Regions from separate parts of the Comamonas sp. DB36 genome, predicted to be linked through region 1. Evidence: riboswitches for the same ligand, from Rfam matches in the RefSeq annotation. Region 1 holds a riboswitch; the other holds the start of a gene.
The links. Region 1 has a riboswitch for S-adenosylhomocysteine ahead of ahcY (adenosylhomocysteinase). Riboswitches for the same ligand answer to the same signal wherever they lie in the genome.

Region 1 (6,364 bases):
AAAAGCGCAACAGCTGGGTGGAGCTGGTGATGGGCATGATGCCGGGCACCACGGGAACGTCCAGGCCCAGCGCGCGCGCGCTGTCGACAAAGCGGAAGTAGGCGTCCGCGTTGTAGAAGTACTGGGTGATCGCCGAGTCGGCGCCGGCATTGACCTTGGCCGCGAACGCCTGCAGATCGGCGTCGGGCGAGCGCGCCTGGGGGTGCATCTCGGGGTAGGCCGCAACTTCGATATGGAAGGCGTCGCCGAACTCCGCGCGGATGAACGCCACGAGATCGCTCGCGTACTGGAATTCGCCGCCCAGGCCGTAGCCCGAAGGCAGATCGCCGCGCAGCGCGACCAGGCGCGCAATGCCCATGGACTGCAGCTCGCGCAGCTCGGTGCGCACGCTTTCGCGCGTCGCGCCCACGCACGAGAAGTGCGAAGCCGCGCTCATGCCTTCCTGCTGGATTTCCTGCACCAGGCGGAAGGTGCCCGACTGCGTGGAGCCGCCCGCGCCATAGGTCACAGAGCAGAACTCGGGCCGGCGCACGGCCAGTTGCTGGCGCACGGCGCGCAGCTTTTCCGCGCCTTCGGGCGTCTTGGGCGGGAAGAACTCATAGCTGATGGGAAGCGTGGTCCGGGTCATGCGCTCCTCCGCGCGTGCACGAAGAACTCACGGTTGCCGTCGCCGCCGGTGATGGGGCTGTCGATCCAGCCGCGCACTTCGAGGCCCAGCTCGGCCAGGCATTCGCGGATGCGTGTCTCGACCACGGCATAAGAGGCCACGTCGCGCACCATGCCGCCCTTGCCGATGTGCTCGGGCTGGAGTTCGAACTGCGGCTTGACCAGCATCAGCAGGTCGCCCGCGGGGGCCAGGAAAGGCACGACGGCGGGCAGCACCAGCGTCTGCGAGATGAAGGACAGGTCGCCGACGATCAGGTCGAACTGCTGCGATTCATCGGGCGCGCCTTCGAACGCGCCGGCCTCGACCAGCGTGTCGGCATCGAGCGTGCGCGCATTGACGCGCTCGAGGCACACGATCTTCTCGTGGCCGCGCAGCGTCAGATTGAGCTGGTCATGGCCCACATCGACGCCGACCACGCGCTCGGCGCCCTGCTGCAGCAGGCAGTCGGTGAAGCCGCCCGTGGACTGGCCCACGTCGAGGCACCACTTGCCCTGGGCCGAGACCTTGAACGCCGCCAGCGCGCCTTCAAGCTTGAGGCCGCCGCGCGACACATAGCGCGCCTCGGCGATGTCGAGCAGCCGCAGTTCGGCGTCGCCAGCGAGGTCTTCGCTGTTCTTCTTGATGGCCTGCCACTGGCCCGTGGCCGCGGTGCGCCACTCGACGCCAGAAGCGATCAGGCGCTGGGCTTGCGCGCGGGAAGCCGCCAGGCCCTGGTCTACAAGCAATTGATCGGCACGCATGGAGTTAATCCGTCTTAAAAATGGAATCGCTACCGCCGGCGCAGGGGCCGGCGGCAAAGTGCCCCTGACTCAGGCAATTCCAGTCAGCCCGGGAAATTGTCCGTTCGTCCCGAGCTTGTCGAAGAATGAACCGGCATTTTCCTTGAGGACAGGCCGTTCATGGTTCGACAGGCGCAACACGAACGGTTGGGCTGTCTGGCATTGCCCTCAGGGGCGGAAAAATGTTCAGCGGCCATGCCGGCGTGCGGCATGGCCGAGCCGCTTTTTAATAGCGGTAGGTGTCAGGCTTGTAAGGGCCTTGCTTGGACACACCGATATAGGCCGCCTGGCCTTCGGTGAGTTCGGTCAGCATCGCGCCGACCTTCTTCAGGTGCAGGCGCGCGACCTTTTCGTCCAGCAGCTTGGGCAGCACGTAGACCTTGCCGACTTCATAGGCTTCGGGCTTGGTGAACAGCTCGATCTGGGCGATGGTCTGGTTGGCGAACGAAGCGCTCATCACGAAGCTGGGGTGGCCGGTGGCGCAGCCCAGGTTCACCAGACGGCCCTTGGCCAGCAGGATGATCTTCTTGCCGTCGGGGAACTTGATGTGGTCGACCTGGGGCTTGATTTCTTCCCACTCGTACTGCTCGATCGAAGCGACATCGATTTCGTTGTCGAAGTGACCGATGTTGCAGACGATGGCCTGGTCCTTCATCGCCAGCATGTGCTCGTGGCGGATGATGTCGCGGTTGCCGGTGGTGGTCACGAAGATATCGGCCTTGTCTGCGGCCCATTCCATGGTCACGACCTTGTAGCCTTCCATCGCGGCCTGCAGCGCGTTGATCGGGTCGATTTCCGTGACCCAGACCTGGGCGCTCAGTGCGCGCAGCGCCTGGGCGCAGCCCTTGCCCACGTCACCGTAGCCGGCGACCACGGCGACCTTGCCGGCAATCATCACGTCGGTGGCGCGCTTGATGCCGTCGACCAGCGATTCGCGGCAGCCGTACAGGTTGTCGAACTTGCTCTTGGTCACCGAGTCGTTGACGTTGATCGCGCGGAACAACAATGTGCCCTTGGCCGACATCTCGTTGAGGCGGTGCACGCCGGTGGTGGTTTCCTCGGTCACGCCTATGATCTGCGCCGACTTGCGCGTGTACCAGGTGGCGTCCACGGCCAGCTTGGCCTTGATCGCGGCGAACATGATGACTTCCTCTTCGCTGCCGGGGTTGGCCAGCACCGACAGGTCCTTCTCGGCCTTCTGGCCCAGATGCATCAGCATGGTGGCATCGCCGCCGTCGTCCAGAATCATGTTCGGGCCTTCGCCTTCGCTGCCCTTGGGGCCGAAGTCGAAGATGCGGTGGGTGTAGTCCCAGTAATCGGCCAGCGACTCGCCCTTGATCGCGAACACCGGCGTGCCGCCGTCGGCAATGGCCGCGGCTGCATGGTCCTGCGTAGAGAAGATGTTGCACGATGCCCAGCGCACTTGCGCGCCCAGGGCCTGCAGCGTCTCGATCAGCACGGCCGTCTGGATGGTCATGTGCAGCGAACCGGTGATGCGCGCGCCCTTGAGGGGCTGGGCGGCGGCGAATTCTTCGCGGATTGCCATCAGACCGGGCATTTCGGTCTCGGCGATGCGGATTTCCTTGTGGCCCCAGTTGGCCAGGGAAATGTCGGCGATGGCCGAATCAAGGGTGTTCAGAGGGATAGCTGCGTTCATGGTTTTCTCCGTTACGGATGGCAAAACCACGCTCTGGGGGGAAGACACTCACCGCACAGACGACGTGGGCGAGCGTCGTTGCTAACGCCGGACCGAAGGTCACAGGCGGGTTCCGAGCCTCACGCTCCGCCGGGCACCGGATGGTGCGGGGGGTGCGCTGCAACGCTCCTCGGAAAGCACGCATTGTACTAAAAAGCGGGCGGCATGCTGACCGCCGGCGCTTGTCCCGGGCTTGTCGAACGATGAACGGCCTGCCTAATGAGGCCCAGCGGGCCTTGCCGTAGGCGCCAGGTGCCGCACGCGCAGCGCCAGCAACAGCACCGCCGCCAGCAGCACCAGCATGCTCGCCACCAGCCCGGGCCAGCCCGTGTTCTGCAGGAACCAGCCGCCGGCCGCGCCCAGCAGGCTGGAGCCCAGGTAATAGCCCAGCAGGTACAGCGACGACGCATGGCCCTTGGCCTGCGTGGCGAGCCGGCCCACCCAGCCGCTGGCCACCGAATGCGCGGTGAAGAAGCCCATGGTCAGCAGCGCGATTCCCAGCACGATGGCGCTCAGCTGCGTCATCAAGGTCAGCAGCACGCCCAGCGCCATCAGCGCCACGCCACCGAGCAGCACGGGCGCGCGGCCGAAACGGTCGGCGAGTGCGCCTGCCACGGGCGAAGCCACCACGCCGAACAGGTAGGCGTAGAACACATGGCTGATCTGCAGCGGGCTCAGCGCATGGGGCGCGCCGGCGAGCAGAAAGCCGACATAGTTGTAGATGCTGACGAACACGCCCATCAGGCCGAAGCCGATCAGGAACAGCCACAGCAGACCGGGCTGGGCCAGATGCCGGCCCCAGGCCTGCAGATGGTAGGCCGCGCCCAGGCCCGTTTTGCGCACGAAATTGCGCGATGGCGGCAGCAGCAGATAGAAGCCTATGGCCGCGCACAGGTTGACCAGGCTCAGCGCGGCCAGCGCCATGTGCCAGTCGACGTACTCGGTCATCACGCCCATGGCCACGCGCCCGAGCATTCCGCCCAGCGCCGAACCGCCGACATACAGGCCCATCGCAAAGCCCAGGCCACGGGGCTCCATCTCTTCGGAAAGATAGGCCATGGCCACGGCCGGCACGCCGCCGAGCAGAAAGCCTTCGAGCGCGCGCGCCGCAAGAAGCGTCTCCCAGGTCGGGGCGAGGCTGGCCGCGAGATTGCACAGCGCCGCGAGCAGCATGGAGACAAACATCAACCCGCGCCGCCCCAGGCCTTCGGACAGCGCGCCGGCGAGCACGATGGACACCGCGAGGCAGCCCGTGGTCAGCGACAGCGACAGCGCGCTGGCCGCGGGCGTGACGCCGAAATGGGCGACAAACGCGGGCAGCAGCGGCTGCACGCAGTACAGCAGCGAAAAGGTCGCAAAACCCGCGAGAAACAGCGCCACGCTGATGCGGCGATAGGCCGGCGAGCCGCGCACGACCCAGGAAGCTTGCGGCGCGGCGCCGCTTGTTGGGGAAGACATGAACAGAGCAGGAGGAAGACAGACCTGCTGATTGTGCGGCGCAACACTACTTCGCGCAGCGCGCAGACCATTCACGCCCGCCGCCGCTGCACCACCATGGGAATGCCGCCGCGCGGCCCCAGGCTCAGCGCGCGGCGCGCGTGCGCCACCTGCTGCGTGCCGAGCAGGCGCAGACTGTGGCGGCGCAGGATGGTTGCGACCACGACCTTGAGTTCATACATGGCGAACGCCGCGCCCAGGCAGCGGCGCGCACCGCCGCCGAAAGGAATGTATTCGAACGGCGAGTACTTGCGCTCCAGGAAGCGCTCGGGCCGAAAGCGCCCGGGCTCGGGATAGAGCTCGGGCCGGGAATGCAGCAGCGCGCTCGAGGCGCGCAGCACCTCGCCCGCGGGAATCGTATAGCCCAGCAGCTCGAACGGTGCGCGCGCGACGCGCGCCGGATCGACCACCGGCGGATAAAGGCGCAGGCATTCCTTGCACACCACTTCGAGGTAAGGCAGGGCCGCGAGCGCTTCGGGCGCGGGCGCGGGCCCCAGGTCGGCGATTTCCCGGGCGACGCGCGCGCCCACCGCGGGCTCGCACGCAAGCCAATAGAAGATCCAGGCGAGCACCGTGGCCGTCGCCTCATGGCCCGCAAAGAGCAATCCGCGCAGCTGATCGAGGATTTGCGCATCGTCCATGGCCGCGCCGTCGTCGTAGCGCGCGGCCAGCATCCGGCCCAGCAGATCGGCACCGAGCGCTGCCGACGCGCGGCGTTCGCGCATCTGCTCGCGCAGCAGCGCACTCAATGCGTCGACCGCGCGCTGGTTCCTGGCCCAGGGGCCATGGCCGCCCAGAACGCGGCGCGCGGACGGGAAGAGAAAGAGGATCACATGCAGCGACTCGATGAGCTCGAGCACCGCCGCCCGCGTGCACGTGATGCGCGCCGCGTCCTGCATGCCGAAGACCACCCTGATCATGATGTCGAGCGTGATGCGCTGGGTCACGTCGAGCATGCGAAACGGCTGGCCCACGTCGACCTGGGCCATCTTTTCTTCGGCCACTGCGGCCATGGTTTCGCCGTCCGCGCGCAGCGCGGGCCCGGTGAACGCCGGCGCCAGGATATTGCGGTCCTGCCGGTGGCGGGCGCCGGAGATCACCACCACCGAGGTCGCGCCGAACACCGGCTCGATGAAGCCCCCGCCCCACACATCGAAGCAGTCGGGGCTGGCCGTGTAGATCGCGCGCAGCGCCTCGGGGTTGCCGGTGAAAGTGACGGGGCGCGAAAAGTAGGACACGCGAAACGGATCGCCATATCTTGCGGCCAGGCGCGCGAGCACCGGCGCCGGCGGCGTGAGCCCGGCCTGGAAGAAATTCAGCGGTCGCAGCCAGCGCGGGCCCGGCGGCAGCGCGTTCATGCCGGGCCCATGGCCGCGGCGCGGCGGTCTATGCCCAAGCGGTCCTGCGCGGCCACGGCCAGCGACAGGCTCAGCTGCGCATCGACGGCGTCGAACACGGTGTGGACCATGGCGATCGCGATCTGCGCCTGCTCGGCGCTCAGCGGCTCGCTCTTGAACGGATAGCTTCGCCCGGGGTCGACCTCGCCTTCGGCATGGGCGAGGTAATGCCGGTCGGCCAGGTAGTCGAGCCGCAGGCCGCAGTCGCGCTCGACGGCAAGCGCGAGTTCGCGGGTGTTCGCAAAGAAGGCCTCGCCGCTGGCTTCGAGCGCCTCGAGCAGCCAGAACCGCAGCGGCGTCGATTCATGCGCGAGCGCAAGCTTGGTGA
Region 2 (6,364 bases), 410 kb from region 1:
AACCGCGCGGGCGCCAGCGGCGCCGTGGGCTGGTCCGAACTCGCGGCCGCCAAGCCCGACGGCTACAAGCTGGCAATCATCACCGTCGAGATGACGATGATTCCGCACATGGGCCTGACCAAGATCACGTCCGACGACGTGGTGCCCATCGCGCGCCTCAACGCCGACCCGGCAACGATTGCCGTGCGCGCCGATTCGCCGTTCAAGACCCTGGAAGAGTTTCTTGCCGCGGCAAAGAAGAATGTCGGCGGCGTGCGCATAGGCAATGCGGGCCCGGGCTCGCTGGGCCATCTGGCGGCGGCGGCGCTCGAGGACAAGGTGGGCGTGCAGTTCAACCACCTGCCTTACCGCGGCGCCAATCCCGCAGTTCTTGACCTTCTGGGCGGCCATATCGAAGCCGTGGCGGTGACTCCGGTCGAAGTCGCCACCTATGTGGCCGCGGGCAAGATACGGCCGCTGGCCATCATGGGCGACAAGCGCATCCAGGCCGGCTGGGAGCAGGTGCCCACGCTCAAGGAGCGCGGCATCGACCTGGTGATAGGCGGCTGGCGCGGCCTGGCGGCGCCAAAGGGCACGCCGCCCGAAATCATCCAGCAGCTGCGCACGGTGATGGCGCGAACGCTGCAGGAACCCGATCTGCGCGCCACCATGGCCAAGCAGAACATGGGTGAAGGCTATCTCGACCAGCCGGCGTTTCTCGAAGTGATTGCGCGCGACAACGCAACGTTCAGGCAGCTGGTGAACAAGCTGGGAATCAAGGCCTGAGCTTCTGGCTGATCTCTGCATAGCCCGGCGCCCGGATGGATGCCGGGCTGTTTTTTTGAGGACAGGTCGTTCACCCTTCGACGGGCTCAGGGCGAACGGTAAAACCGTTCGTGGTGAGCTTGTCGAACCATGAACGACCCGTCCTCATGCCCCTGCCGCCTCTCAACTCGGCGCAAATCCCCTGGCAAACACCTCCCGAACCCACTCGACAAACACCGCCACCGCGCGCGGCACATGGGCTGAATAAGGGCGCATCGCGTAGATGGTGTCGCTGAACGCGCCCATGGGCCGCCACTGCGGCAGCACCTGCACCAGCTGGCCCGCGGCCAGCGCGGCCTGGGCGCTGAAGTCGGGCACCAGCGCAATGCCCAGGCCGGCAATGGCCGCGTCGCGCAGCGCCTCGCTGTTGTTGGCGACCAGCGGCCCGCTCACGGGCACGGTGGCGCGCGCGCCGCCGCCGCGGCCCTGGCGCTGCAGCGTCCAGGCCGCGGCTTCGTGGCCGCGCGGGTAGTGCAGGCAGCGGTGCTGGCGCAGGTCGTCGGGCGCCGCGGGCATCGGGCCGTGGCGCTCGAGATAGGCCTGGCTTGCCACCAGCACCGAATGCGTGCTGCACAGCGCCCAGGCCACATGGTTGTCGGGCGGGGTGCCGATATGTCGTATGGCCAGGTCCAGGCCGTCCTGCGACAGCGCGCGCAGCTGGTCGGACAGATCGAGCTCCAGCTGGATGTCGGGATAGCGATCGAGAAATTCGGGCAGGCGCGGCACCAGATGCTGGCGCGCCAGCGCCACGGGCGCGGTCACGCGCAGGCTGCCGCGCGGCGCGTCGGCCAGGTCGCGCACCTGGGCAAAGCTGCCCGCAATGCGGGCAAAGGCTTCGCGCGTGTCCTGCACCAGGTGGCGGCCCGCGTCGGTCAGCAGCATGGAGCGCGTGGTGCGCCGCACCAGCGGCACGCCGGCCGCGCGCTCCAGGCCCGCGATGTGCTGGCTCACCGCCGCCTTGCTCACGCCCAGGCGCGCGGCCGCGGCCGTGAAGCTGCCCTGCTGCTCCAGCACCACCAGCCACCAGAGGTGCGACCAGAGCTGTTCGGTTTTCAGTGCATCGTTGGAATTCATTGCGCCATTGTTCACCAAACTAAACAATCATTTCACGCCACAGGGCTGGGCAGGGCGCCGGTGCCTGCCTACACTTTGGCCATTGTTCACGCCGACCCCAAGGACTTTTCCATGAACGCAGCCATCTCCACGGCCTCCATTGCCCACTTCATTCACGGCCAGCGCGTGGCCGGCAACAGCCTGCGCAGCCAGCCCGTGACCAACCCCGCAACCGGTGCCGTGACCGGCGCCGTGGCGCTGGCCAACCGCGCCGATGTCGATGCCGCCGTGGCCTCGGCCGCCGCCGCCTTTCCGGCCTGGGCCGACACGCCGCCTATCCGCCGCGCGCGCGTGATGTTCAAGTTCCTCGAGCTGGTCAACCAGCACAAGGATGAACTCGCGCATGCGATCACCGCCGAACACGGCAAGGTGTTCACCGACGCCCAGGGCGAAGTCGCGCGCGGCATCGACATCATCGAGTTTGCCTGCGGCATTCCGCAGTTGCTCAAGGGCGACTTCACCGAACAGGTGTCGACCGGCATGGACAACTGGACGCTGCGCCAGCCGCTGGGCGTGGTCGCGGGCATCACGCCGTTCAACTTCCCCGTCATGGTGCCGATGTGGATGTTCCCGGTGGCGATTGCCGCGGGCAATACCTTCGTGCTTAAGCCCAGCCCTACCGATCCCACGGCCTCGCTGATGATGGCCGAGCTGCTGCAAAAGGCCGGCCTGCCCGACGGCGTGTTCAACGTGGTCCAGGGCGACAAGGAAGCCGTGGACGCGCTGATCGAGCACCCCGACGTCAAGGCCGTGAGCTTTGTCGGCTCCACGCCCATCGCCAACTACATCTATGAAACCGGCGCGCGCCTGGGCAAGCGCGTGCAGGCGCTGGGCGGCGCCAAGAACCACATGGTGGTCATGCCCGACGCCGACATCGACCAGGTGGTCGACGCGCTGATAGGCGCGGGCTACGGCTCGGCCGGCGAGCGCTGCATGGCGATCAGCGTCGCGGTGCTGGTCGGCGACGTGGCCGACAAGGTGGTGGAAAAGCTGGTCGAGCGCACCAAGACGCTCAAGGTGCTCGACGGCGAGAACCTGGCCGCCGAGATGGGCCCCATCGTCACCCAGGCCGCGCGCGCGCGCATCGAAGGCTACATCGCGCTGGGCGAGCAGGAAGGCGCGCAGCTGCTGGTCGACGGCCGCGGCTTTGACGGCGCGCAGGCCGGCGCGGGCTGCGACAACGGCTTCTGGCTCGGCGGCACGCTGTTCGACCATGTGACGCCTGAAATGCGCATCTACAAGGAAGAGATCTTCGGCCCGGTGCTGGCCTGCGTGCGCGTTCCCGACTTCGCCCAGGCGGTCGATCTGGTCAACGCCCATGAGTTCGGCAACGGCGTGGCCTGCTTCACGCGCGACGGCAACGTGGCGCGCGAGTTCGGCCGCCGCATCCAGGTGGGCATGGTCGGCATCAACGTGCCGATTCCCGTGCCCATGGCCTGGCAGGGTTTCGGCGGCTGGAAGAAGAGCCTGTTCGGCGACATGCATGCCTACGGCGAGGAAGGCGTGCGCTTCTACACCAAGCAAAAGAGCATCATGCAGCGCTGGCCCGAGAGCATTGGCAAGGGCGCGGAATTCGTGATGCCTACGGCGAAGTAAGGGCTGTTGGTTCGTAGTTAAGACACCCTTCGACAAGCTCAGGGTGAACGGTTGTTTACGTTCGTCCTGAGCCTGTCGAAGGATGAACGCCCACCCTCCAGAACCCCAGCAGCGGCAACCCCCGCGCATCCCCGCTAAAATCCCGGGCTAACCCCCAAGGAGCGTTGCAGCGGTTGGTCCTATCCATCATCGGACCCACTGTCAGGCTTGGGGTTTCAGTCTCCCGCAACGACGCTCACCTGTTGGCCCTTGTTTTGTGCAGGTGAGTTGTATGCCGTCTGAAGTTTCCATTCCTCCGATGCGTCTGTCGGGCCTAGAGCCCGTGTTTGTGGGCGAGGACACGCTGTTCGTCAACATTGGCGAGCGCACCAATGTCACGGGCTCCAAGGCCTTTGCGCGCCTGATCCTCAACGGCCAGTTCGAGGATGCGCTGGCCGTCGCGCGCCAGCAGGTGGAAAACGGCGCCCAGGTGATCGACGTCAACATGGACGAAGCCATGCTCGACAGCGAGGCCGCGATGGTGCGCTTCCTGAACCTGATCGCCTCCGAGCCCGACATCGCCCGCGTGCCCATCATGGTCGACTCGTCGAAGTGGGCGGTGATCGAGGCCGGGCTGCGCTGCATCCAGGGCAAGGGCATCGTCAATTCGATTTCCATGAAGGAAGGCCTCGAGCCTTTCAAGCACCAGGCCAAGCTGGTCAAGCGCTACGGCGCCGCGGCCGTGGTGATGGCGTTCGACGAAAAAGGCCAGGCCGACACGTTTGCGCGCAAGATCGAGATCTGCGAGCGCGCCTATCGCATCCTGGTCGACGAAGTCGGCTTCCCGCCCGAGGACATCATCTTCGATCCCAACATCTTCGCCGTGGCCACCGGCATCGAAGAGCACAACAACTACGCGGTCGACTTCATCGAGGCCGTGCGCTGGATCAAGCAGAACCTGCCCGGCGCCAAGGTCTCGGGCGGCGTGTCGAACGTGTCGTTCTCGTTCCGCGGCAACGACCCGGTGCGCGAAGCCATCCACACCGTGTTCCTGTACCACGCGATCCAGGCGGGCATGGACATGGGCATCGTCAACGCCGGCATGGTCGGCGTCTATGACGACATCGAGCCCGTGCTGCGCGAGCGCGTCGAGGACGTGGTGCTCAATCGCCGGCCCGACGCCGGCGAGCGCCTGGTCGAGATCGCCGAGACCGCGCGCAGCGGCGCCAAGGACGAAAGCAAGCGCCTCGAATGGCGCGGCACGCCCGAGGCGCCCGTCACCGTCGCCCAGCGCCTGGCGCATGCGCTGGTGCATGGCATCACCGACTTCATCACCGAGGACACCGAAGAGGCCTACCAGGAAGTGCTGGCGCGCGGCGGCCGTCCGCTGCACGTGATCGAAGGCCCGCTGATGGCCGGCATGAACGTCGTCGGCGACCTGTTCGGCGCGGGCAAGATGTTTCTGCCCCAGGTGGTGAAGTCGGCGCGCGTGATGAAGCAGGCCGTGGCGCATCTCGTGCCCTACATCGAGGAAGAAAAGCGCCAGCAGCAGGCAGCGGGCCAGGACGTGCGCTCCAAGGGCAAGATCGTGATTGCCACCGTCAAGGGCGACGTGCACGACATCGGCAAGAACATCGTCACCGTGGTCCTGCAGTGCAACAACTTCGAAGTCGTCAACATGGGCGTGATGGTGCCCTGCCACGAGATCCTGGCCAAGGCCAAGGAGGAGGGCGCGGACATCATCGGCCTGTCGGGCCTGATCACGCCCAGTCTGGAAGAGATGCAGTACGTGGCCGGTGAAATGCAGAAGGACCCGTACTTCCGTGACCGCCAGATGCCGCTGCTGATCGGCGGCGCCACCTGCTCGCGCGTGCACACGGCCGTGAAGATCGCGCCCAAGTACGACGGCCCGGTGATCTACGTGCCCGATGCCTCGCGCAGCGTGGGCGTGGCGCAGAGCCTGCTCGGCGAAGGCCTGGAGGAGTATCTGCAGACGCTGGAAGCCGACTACGACAAGGTGCGCCAGCAGCATGCCAACCGCAAGCAGGTGCCTATGTGGCCGCTGGCCAAGGTGCGCGCGAACGCCACGCCGGTCGACTTCACGCGCGTGCCGCCTGCGCCGCGCGCGCTGGGCCGGCGCGTGTTCAAGAACTTCGATCTCAACGAGATCGCGCGCTTCATCGACTGGGGCCCGTTCTTCCAGACCTGGGACCTGGCCGGCCCCTATCCCGCGATTCTCGACGACGCCATCGTCGGCGAGGAGGCGCGCAAGGTCATGGCCGACGGCCAGGCGATGCTGCAGAAGATCATCAGCGGCCGCTGGCTCTCGGCCAACGGCGTGATCGGCCTGTACCCGGCCAACAGCGTGGGCGACGACATCGAGTTCTATACCGACGACAGCCGCACGCAGGTGCTGCTGACCTGGTACGGCATGCGCCAGCAGACCGAGAAGCAGGCCGTGGACGGCGTGATGCGCCCCAGCCGCTGCCTGGCGGACTTCGTCGCGCCCAAGGACAGCGGCATCAAGGATTACGCCGGCCTGTTTGCCGTCACGGCCGGCCTGGGCATGGAGAAGAAGGAGCAGGAGTTCGTCGACCAGCTCGACGACTACTCGGGCATCCTGTTCAAGTCGCTGGCCGACCGCCTGGCCGAAGCCTTTGCCGAATGCCTGCACCAGCGCGTGCGCACCGACCTGTGGGGCTATGCGCCCGATGAACAGCTCAGCAACGCCGAGCTGATCAAGGAAAAGTACCAGGGCATTCGCCCCGCGCCCGGCTATCCGGCCTGCCCCGACCATACCGCCAAGATCGCGCTGTTCGAGACGCTGCAATGCCCCGACATCGGCATGACGCTGACCGAAAGCCTGGCAATG

Region 2: it holds a riboswitch for S-adenosylhomocysteine, as region 1 does, so the genes downstream of both, metH (methionine synthase) here and ahcY (adenosylhomocysteinase) in region 1, are expected to answer to the same signal.

The regions. Positions count from the first base shown of each region.
Region 1 is NZ_CP196631.1:542,959-549,322, reverse strand. Features, by position in the region: gene metF (methylenetetrahydrofolate reductase [NAD(P)H]) at 1-628, opposite strand, end outside; gene ACSVDO_RS02550 (TlyA family RNA methyltransferase) at 625-1,407, opposite strand; gene ahcY (adenosylhomocysteinase) at 1,673-3,103, opposite strand; S-adenosyl-L-homocysteine riboswitch at 3,167-3,280, opposite strand; gene ACSVDO_RS02540 (MFS transporter) at 3,359-4,600, opposite strand; gene ACSVDO_RS02535 (cytochrome P450) at 4,672-5,997, opposite strand; gene ACSVDO_RS02530 (hypothetical protein) at 5,994-6,364, opposite strand, start outside.
Region 2 is NZ_CP196631.1:128,272-134,635, forward strand. Features, by position in the region: gene ACSVDO_RS00585 (tripartite tricarboxylate transporter substrate binding protein) at 1-765, shown strand, start outside; gene ACSVDO_RS00590 (LysR family transcriptional regulator) at 928-1,878, opposite strand; gene ACSVDO_RS00595 (CoA-acylating methylmalonate-semialdehyde dehydrogenase) at 1,990-3,513, shown strand; S-adenosyl-L-homocysteine riboswitch at 3,664-3,757, shown strand; gene metH (methionine synthase) at 3,785-6,364, shown strand, end outside.